3 regions of the Paenibacillus sp. F4 genome follow, and region 1 is predicted to be linked to each of the others. Evidence: predicted binding sites of a transcription regulator. Region 1 holds the regulator's gene; each other region holds the start of a gene.
The links. Region 1 encodes Rex, which represses fermentation and respiration genes when NADH is low (regulators of the CRP and FNR family bind a similar motif). Its sites were predicted from a motif close to TTGTGAAATATTTCACAA; they were not measured.
Positions count from the first base shown of each region.

Region 1 (3,290 bases):
GTTCAGCCAGTAAAGCTATTTCTTCGTCGTTCAAATGAACGCCATGGGCAACGAGCGAAGGACGGGAGAAAAAGCCAAGCTTATCCAAGTGTGCAACTGGACGCAAACCGTAGTCGCGTACGTTTTGCTCCACTTCGGCGATCGTCTCAGACATGTGCGTATGCAGCGGCAAATCCAGATCATGCGCAGCTTGTACAAATTTTTCAATAAACGCAGGTGGACAGGTGTATGGCGCATGCGGTGACATCATCGTTGTAATACGCCCGTCTGCTTTACCATGCCAGTTACGCGCAAAGGTCACGGCCTCAGCCAGCTTGATTCGCTGTTCTTCCTCCGAACATAGTCCAATTGCTCCACGCATCAGACTTGCACGAATACCTGACTCTTCAGCTACACGAGCCACCTCATCCATATGATCGTACATGTCCAGGAAGGTCGTTGTTCCACCTTTCAGCATTTCCAGCACTGACAACGACGTACCCCAGTACACGTCCGTAGATGTAAACTTGGCTTCCATAGGCCACATTTTTTCCTGAAGCCATACTTGAAGTGCCAAGTCATCTCCATGCCCACGCAGCAGAGACATCGCCGCATGACCATGAGTATTAATCAGACCAGGTAAAAACAATAGCCCCTTACCATCGATCGCTTTCGTCTCTTCCTCACCCGAAGGCAAAGTCTCGCCAATGTAAGTAATGCGGCTATCTTCCACAATCATAAAGCCATGGATTACCCCAGCTTCTGATCCATTTACGGCAAAAGAGCCGTTTTTAATCATCCATTTATTCACTGTCATATTGTGTTTCTTCCTTTCCGTCCTCCAAATAATAAGCGAGGCTAAGCAAATCAGTTGTAAAGTCTGTGGCATGAATCCGAATGTTGGCCGGTGCCTTGAGAGTAGTCGGTGCAAAGTTCAGGATCGCTCCAATTCCGCTCTCAATAAGCCTGTCAGCCACGTGCTGTGCTTCAAAATCAGGTACGGTAATAATCCCGATTCGAATGTTTTTTTCTTTCACAGTCGCTTCCAGTTCATCCATCGGTTGCACGACCAATGTATTGATCTTGGTCCCTACCTTATCCGGAAACGCATCAAATACCGCTACAATCTTCATATTGTCTTTTAAATAAGCGTTATAATTCGAAAGGGCTTGACCCAGATTACCCGCTCCGACCAATACTACATTAATTTGCTGATCGATTTTCAGGATATGGCGTATTTTCTCAATTAGATAAGAAACATCATAACCTATACCCTTCCGACCAAAATCTCCAAAATAGGCGAGATCTTTACGGATTTGGGCCGGGTTCAAATCTAGCCTCTGTCCCAACTCTTGAGAAGAGACCGTAGCCACCTCCCGTTTGTGAAGTGCATTCAGATAACGTAAATATACGGGTAACCTCCGTACGACAGCCTCTGAAATTTTATCTGATTTCATACTTGCTCCCCCTAATTGTAACGAACATACTTAGTGTCCGTCCGTTATGCCTCGGTCTCCGGGGCAGATTGGAGCCATTCGGCGATGCGGGGCACCATTTGCTCCGATGGCATATGCTCCATTTTTGGTCCCGGTAACGAGTACAAAAAGTGCTTTCCGTAATAGGATTCGATCACACGCGTATCGTAAACGATAACGACCCCGTGGTCGCTCGCTGTACGAACCAACCGACCAAATCCCTGTTTGAAGCGAATGACCGCTTGTGGTACAGACAGCTTCATAAATGGATTCTTCTTCTGCTGCTGGAGCAGCTCGCTTTTTGCCTCCAGCAACGGGTGATTCGGCGGTTGAAACGGCAAGCGAACAATGGCCAGACAAGTCAGAGCCTTCCCCGGAATATCGACGCCTTCCCAGAAGCTGCTGGTTCCCAGCAATACAGAAGCTTTGGCTTCCTGAAAACGGCGGGTTAGCTTGCTGCGACTCCCACTGTCCACACCTTGTCCCAGCACAGTAATTTCGCTGGATGCTAAGGCCTCTTTGAGCGGCTCATACACTTGCCGGAGCATCCGATAGGAAGTAAACAGAACGAGCATTCTCCCCCGCGTCGCCTGAGCAGTCGCTCCTAGAGAGCTAACGAGCATATCTACAAAGTGTGCATCTCCTACACTGCCCTTCACGCTTGGGAAATCCCGTGGAATGACCAGCAACACCTGATCCCTGTAATTAAAGGGTGACGGGAGCTGCGAAGTCATCAGCCGCTCTTGATCTGCGGCCTCCTGCAAGCCGAGCTGATCGATCATGTACTGAAACGACTTATCTACCGATAAGGTAGCAGACGTCAGAATAATGCTTCTTTTTTTGTCAAAAAACATTTCTTTCAACTGGCGGCTCACATCGACGGGCACCGCATAAAATTGTAATGATTTACTGCGGAATTGCCCACTCGCTTCGAGCCAGTATACGGTTGTTTCATCATCGAGTCGCATAAAAAAGCGCAAATTTTCTCGAATCCCCGCCAGATCCTTGAGCAGACCCGTGATATCTGTAATAAGGCTATCCGCCGCATAATCGTCATGTTCTTCCTTGACGTCCAGCATCAGCTTGTCGCCCTTGCGCAAAATTTCACTCATCGTTACATACAGCTGATTTTCCAAAGCCCCCGCCTGATCCCACTTTGCAGGCTTGGCTGAAGGTTTGAGACGGGAAGAAAACTGTCCTGTTTCACCCGGTGTCGCATCGCTTCGCTCTGGCAACATGCCAAACAGCTTGTCGCTTAGCAGGTCCCAAGTTTCCTTAACCTCTAACACGAGCGGATACATCTGATCGATGGTTGAGGCCCAATCCGTCGACTTCTCGTGCCCCGATTTCGCCAACTGTTGACGAAGTGAAGGCAGTTGTCCATTCTTGCTGTCTTTGAACAGTCGCGTCAGTGTATGCACGAGTGTGAAATATTTCATATGCATACCTAGGTGCTTACCAGCTACTTCCTCCAGATGATGGGCTTCATCAATCACCAGATGTTCATAGCTCGGCAACAACTGGTGGCTAGCTTTGACGTCAGTGAACAACTTAGAGTGATTCGTAATAACAACATCCGCTATCCCTGCTTCATGGCGTGCACGATGATAATAGCATTTGCGGAACCATGGGCAAGAACGACCAAGACAGGACTCTGAATCACTCGCCACCGTTTCCCAGAAATCTCCACCACGGTTGCTCAGATTCAGTTCTTCATCATCACCGGTTTCTGTTAGCGTCAACCAGACGATCATCTGAGCAGCTGTAATTAAATCTTCCTTCGGTGTCGCGAAGTCTCTTCTGTTTATTTTATGTTCAAACTTACGCAGACACAAA
Region 1 covers NZ_POVS01000013.1:289,844-293,133, reverse strand. Annotated here, with positions in the region: gene C1T21_RS14605 (amidohydrolase) at 1-796, opposite strand, end outside; gene C1T21_RS14600 (redox-sensing transcriptional repressor Rex) at 783-1,436, opposite strand; gene dinG (ATP-dependent DNA helicase DinG) at 1,481-3,290, opposite strand, start outside.

Region 2 (3,290 bases), 160 kb from region 1:
TACGGACACGTAAGCCTCGATAGCATGTGTCAGAACGTCCATACCTGTGTCCGCTACAGCTGTTTTAGGCAGCGAATATACAAACACTGGGTCAATAATTGCCACATCAGGAGTCAACTCATAGTCAGCCAGCGGGTACTTCGTGTTGCCCAGGTTTTTGTCCGTAATTACTGCAAACGATGTAACTTCGGAACCTGTACCCGAGGTTGTAGGGATCGCTACAAATTGTGCTTTTTGGCCCAGACGTGGGTACTTGTAAATCCGTTTACGGATATCCATGAATTTTTGTTTTAAGTTATTGAAATCAGTATCTGGATATTCATAGAACATCCACATGCCTTTAGCCGCATCCATTGGCGAACCGCCGCCCAGTGCGATGATGCAATCCGGTTGGAAACGTCTCATCATTTCTGTACCACGTTCTACCGTAACTGTCGATGGATCTGGCTCTACTTCAGAGAACACTTCGATAGCTACCGGTGTTTGGCGTTGATGCAGATAATGAATAACACGATCTACATATCCCAGTTGTACCATCATAGGGTCCGTGATAATGGCTACACGTGTGATATCAGGCATTTTAGCAAGATACTGTGTCGAGTTTTTCTCAAAATAGATTTTGGAAGGTACTTTGAACCATTGCATATTCACCGTCCGTTTCGCCACCCTTTTCACATTAATCAAATTGACTGCCGATACGTTCGACGAAGTCGAATTACGACCGTACGAACCGCAACCGAGTGTCAACGAAGGAAGGTTGGTGTTGTACATGTCGCCAATCGCACCATGTGTGGAAGGTGCATTTACAATGATACGTCCTGTTTGCAGACGGTTTGCGAAGCGAGCGATAACGTCCTCATCGTTCGAATGAATAGCGGACGAGTGGCCCATGCCCCCGAATTCCACGACTTCAGCAGCGCGCTGAATACCTTGTTCCGCATTTTTTACTTTATAGCAAGCCAATACAGGACTCAATTTTTCCGCAGACAATGGGAATTTTGTTCCTACACCTTCAATCTCAGCGACCAAAATTTTAGTTCCTGCTGGTACTGTGATACCACTCATTTCAGCAATTTTCACAGCAGACTGCCCGACGATTGCTGGGTTCACTGCACATTTCTCGACATTCATAGCTCCTTGAGTGAGCTTAGCTGCTTCTTCTTTATTTACAAAATAGCAGCCGTTAGCGATCATCAATTTTTTCACTTGTTCGAAGATTGGCTCTTCGATAATAACCGCTTGCTCGGAAGCACAAATCATACCGTTGTCAAAAGATTTAGAGAGGATGAGATCGTTCACGGCCTGCTTGATGTCTGCTGTTTTTTCAATAAAGCAAGGCACGTTACCTGGGCCTACACCCAGAGCAGGTTTACCGCAGCTATATGCCGCCTTAACCATGCCTGATCCACCAGTTGCCAGAATCAGCGCCACATCAGGGTGGTTCATCAGTACATTGGTCTTATCCATCGAAGGTGCTTCAATCCATTGAATACAATCAGCTGGAGCACCATGTTTAACAGCTGCTTCGAGCAAGACGCGGGCTGCTTCCGCACTACACGATTGAGCAGATGGATGGAAACCGAAAATGATTGGGTTACGTGTTTTAATGGCAATCAACGCTTTGAACATCGTAGTCGAAGTCGGGTTTGTCACTGGAGTGATCCCCATGATAATGCCGACTGGCTCTGCTATCTTTTGAAAACTGTCAAAATCATTGTCCTCAATGACACCGACGGTTTTTTCATTTTTGATACTATGATAGATATATTCTGTTGCAAACATGTTTTTGGTGATTTTGTCCTCGTACACACCGCGTCCTGTTTCTTCAACAGCCAACTTCGCCAGGTACATGTGTTTATCCATCCCTGCGAGTGCCATAGCTTGTACGATTTCGTCAATCTGTTCCTGATTCATACTCATGAAAGCTTGCTGTGCCCGGTTTCCCCGGTCAATCAGCGTTTGAATATACTGCTCTGCGCTTTGCTCTTTTTGGATAACCTCGTTTTTAACAGCCATTTCCCTCATCCTCCTGTTATCTCGTGTACTATCTCTTGTTCACGCACTGATCGTAACACAGCTTTTCAAGATATATTGTGATTTTTTTCACAATCTATTTAAAATTTTATTTTATGAAGTGAATTAAATCACAAAGTTTGGAATTCTGCCACTTTTACCCCCTCTTCTTGCCCCAAAAACTCATTGCACAGGTATATAATGAATTTGAATTGATCAAGTTGCAGATAAAAAACATAGGATACAAAGGGGAAATGGACGATGAGAAACCCTACAAATGTAATGGAAGCCCGCGGCAACACCTGTTGCTTCTCGGAGGCCAGCTTCAACCGATTGCAAGTGATGATGAAAGATCGAGTTATGCCAGAAAGCTCGCATCTGTTCTGGGAAGGAGATACAGCGGATAAGCTGTTTTATATTAAGCGCGGACGCGTGAAAGTAACCAAAACAACGGATGAGGGTAAGGAACTTATTCTATATATGTATCAAAGCGGCGATCTTGTTGGCCAAGCCGATCCATTTTTCGGTACTAAGCATTCCTTTTCTGCTGAGGTTCTGGAAGACAGTGATATTGGCGTAATCGATCATACAGATCTGGAGCTGCTTATTTGCCAGCATTGTGATTTTGCGATTGACTTTATGAAATGGATGGGTTCGCATCACCGCATTACTCAGACTAAGTTCCGCGATTTGATGATGTACGGCAAGCCAGGTGCTCTATGTTCAACACTCATCCGTCTATGCAATACCTATGGTGAGCCTCACGGCGAACATATCCTGATTCATAAGAAAATTACTCATACTGACTTATCTAATATGATCGGTGCGACTCGGGAAAGCGTAAACCGGATGCTTAGTGATCTACGTAAGAAAAATGCAGTAGAATACGATAATGGCATGATTGTTGTCAAGGATTTGGAAATGCTGCAAGGCGTATGTCATTGTGAATTGTGCCCTCGTGAGATTTGCCGGATATAATAAATTGTTTTTTATGTAAAAGGGAGTGTTATAAGCCATTATAGCTTATAACACTCCCTAATTTATTTCCACTCCCCTACTTATACAGGAGCAGTAGCGAAGCATTTTAACAATAGTCCTTCTTCTGGCAACACACTTTTTAAAACTGTAAGCATAGATAACTTAAATTCCCCATCTCATAGCTTCTATGGATGACCTTGGCTTTGTTTGCAGGATTGCCACTCCCCATTGCAATAAACAACGGTACAAAGTGCTCTGCTCTTGGTACGGCCTGACGAGCATACGGTGCTTCGCTTTCA
Region 2 covers NZ_POVS01000013.1:133,145-136,434, reverse strand. Annotated here, with positions in the region: gene adhE (bifunctional acetaldehyde-CoA/alcohol dehydrogenase) at 1-2,016, opposite strand, end outside; gene C1T21_RS13785 (Crp/Fnr family transcriptional regulator) at 2,275-2,991, shown strand; gene C1T21_RS13780 (DODA-type extradiol aromatic ring-opening family dioxygenase) at 3,131-3,290, opposite strand, start outside.
Region 2: the regulator Rex is predicted to act here: its motif matches at 2,092-2,109, upstream of adhE (bifunctional acetaldehyde-CoA/alcohol dehydrogenase).

Region 3 (3,290 bases), on a different contig from region 1:
AATGGTTTTTTGCAGCTGGGAGCAGCGAATCCGACATATCAATTGGTCTTGCCGCCAGATGAAGAGAATGCGTGTTATTCTTTCGGAATTTACGTAGTGAATGTTGATCAGGTCATTGAAAATGCGGTAGCAAGAGGAGCAAAAGTAAGGGAACCAGTTACAAACTTTGTTTCAGGTGATCGATTCGGAAGTATATTGGATCCTTGTGGAGTAAGATGGTCTATTATGACCAGGATCGAGGATTTGTCAGAAGAAGAAAGTAGTCGTAGGGTTGCTGAATGGGCTAAAAGCTTTAGTGGAGAATAAAGGTAATCGCTTTTTTGGTAGAATACGTTAAAGGTGACTACCTGCTGAAATGATGTAATAGAAATTCTGGTGGCCCTTAAAGATGTATTAGGAGCCACCAGTAAAACTAATTTACGATATTGTTACATAATAAAAGCCAGCTAACTTTTATTGTATACTATCCCAACACCTCGAAGGAGCTAAAATAAAGGAGAGCCATCTTTCGATACACACCTTAATTTTGACTAAGAATTATTGTCCAATTTGTTCTAAGATTTGTGTGTAAGCATTTCTATAATGATCGGGGTTAGGATCTTCTCCTATTATCTTGGGTACGTCAAAGTCAGACAGCAGGAAATGGTCTTTGGGTTGAACATCATGCCTTGCTAAGCAACTCTTGCAACAGGACAAGGGACAGCCGTCAATTGCAATGATGTCACGTCCCGATTTTGCTGTTCTGACAAGTGGTTTGACATCACCACCAACACCAGCAATGCAGGACATTTCAGCGACTTTTTCTCGATCCATTTGTATAGCAATCATGTTAGCGGTTTGTGCTGCGGAGGAACATCCAGAACATGAATAGACAAGAGGTAAATCAGTTCTTTTCATCTTTGTACACTTCCCTGTTTTTTCTTTGTAATCCATCACGGTATTTTTGGTTTTAGATAAAACATAATTTAAATTGTTTGTATTTTAACTTAAATTTACAGGTTAGACCGTGATATTGATCACGACAACATTTTTTCAAAATCTACCATTAAACTTTTTATACAAGAAGAGGAGCTTCCAGAAATGAGAAGCTCCTCTTCGTTCGTTTCAGTGTTATCAATGAAAATAAGTTCTGCGCCATCTCTTTGCTCCGAGAGTATACTTATATCCCTCTTTATAGAAAATAATAGAAAATTAGAGCAAGATATGATAAAGCTATAATATAAAAAAGGAGTGTCTTTCTATGAAAAGAGAAAAAAGACAACGATTAATTAAGCAATTGGTAAGCGAATATGAAATAGAAACACAAGAGAAGTTAGTAGAATTGTTGGCAGAACAAGATATAATAGTAACGCAAGCTACGATTTCACGGGATATCCGTGAGTTGAAATTAATAAAAATAGCTTCTCCGAAAGGATTTATGATCTATAATGTTTCCTCAGAAATGCCTTTGCAAACTGATTTGAAGTTAAAGAAGAAGTTAAAAGAAGTTGTTGTAAAGATTGATTATATCGATCAATTGACGATTATAAAAACGTTGCCTGGCAATGCAAATGTTATCGGTGTTTTATTAGATAATTCAAATTGGAGAGAAATGGTAGGATGTGTATGTGGGAATGATACCTGCCTTGTCATTTCCCAAACTCTATCAGATCGAAAGATTTTAAAAGAAAGACTTAATTTAATTTTTAGATAAAATAGCTAGTAGATTGTCAAGTGAGAATACGAGGTTACTTGAGTTTAGTAATTAAAGAGCGTAGGATGCCCGAATTTGAGCATGCTGTAGCCGTGATGTATCTTGTTGGATCAAACATCACAGCTACCTTGCGGGCGTTCCTTCGCTCTTTTTCTTGTGGATACGCTTACATTCTACATAGGCTGCAAGTTGATAATGTATTTTTTTAGATCAGCAGTTACAGTCCAGATATTCATCATATATACGTAATATGAAATAGGTTTCGTAGATAAACTGACAAAATCTATTATAAAAATACATTTTTTTATTATTTTAAAAATAAAAACGTGAAATATTTCTCAACAAAAATGTTGGCGTTTGCACGAGGCGGAAAGCATGAACCATTTATGATGCATTTGTATACATCAAAGATTAAAAAGGAGGTACGACCAATGAAGCATCCATTGCATGTTGCTTCGGAAATTGGGGAATTACAAACGGTTTTATTAAAACGTCCGGGACAAGAATTGGAAAACTTAACACCGGATTTTTTACAACCGTTATTATTTGACGATATTCCCTTTTTGCCGGTGATTCAAAAAGAACATGACTATTTTGCCCAAACATTACGCAATCGGGGAATTGAAGTTCTTTATTTGGAAAAACTCGCAGCCGAGGCATTAGTGGATAAAAAACGGAGAGAAGAATTTGTTGACCAAATGTTAGAAGAAGGAAGGGCTGAAGGAAATATTTCACATCAAATTTTAAAAGAATATTTATTTTCCTTCTCCAATGAAGATTTAGTTCAAAAAATAATGAGTGGTGTACGAAAAAACGAAATTGAAACGGGTAAGAGTATGCAATTACATGAATTTATGCAAGATCATTCTCCATTTTATTTGGTTCCAATGCCAAATTTATATTTTACCCGCGATCCTGCAGCTGTTATTGGTGATGGGTTAACGATTAATAAAATGAGAGAAACTGCACGAAGACGTGAATCCTTGTTTATGGAGTACGTTATTAAACATCATCCGAGATTTACCAGTCATAATGTACCGGTTTGGCTGGATCGCAATTATGAATTTCCAATCGAAGGTGGTGATGAGCTCATTTTAAATGAAGAAACCATTGCCATTGGTGTATCTGCCCGTACTTCAGCTAAAGCTATTGAACGTTTAGCCCTAAATCTATTTAGCCGTCAAGAAAAGTTCAAGCGAGTACTAGCCATTGAGATTCCAAAATGCCGGGCATTTATGCATTTAGATACCGTATTTACGATGGTTGATTATGATAAATTTACAATTCATCCAGCGATACAAGGACCGCAAGGAAATATGAATATTTATGTTTTAGAGAAAGGCCCGGATGAAGAAACGCTTAATATTACCCATCACACCTCTTTAATGGAATCTCTAAAAGAGATTTTGGGCTTAAAGGATTTGGTTCTTATTCCTTGTGGCGGAGGAGATGCAATAGCCTCTGCTCGTGAACAATGGAATGACGGATCCAATACATTAGCCATTGCGCCAGGAGTCGTTGTTACGTATGACCGTAACTATGTATCAAATGCTTTATTGCGTGAACACGGTATCGAGGTCATTGAAATATTGAGCTC
Region 3 covers NZ_POVS01000017.1:221,844-225,133, forward strand. Annotated here, with positions in the region: gene C1T21_RS19640 (VOC family protein) at 1-306, shown strand, start outside; gene C1T21_RS19645 (putative zinc-binding protein) at 538-897, opposite strand; gene argR (arginine repressor) at 1,241-1,693, shown strand; gene arcA (arginine deiminase) at 2,125-3,290, shown strand, end outside.
Region 3: the regulator Rex is predicted to act here: its motif matches at 2,018-2,035, upstream of arcA (arginine deiminase).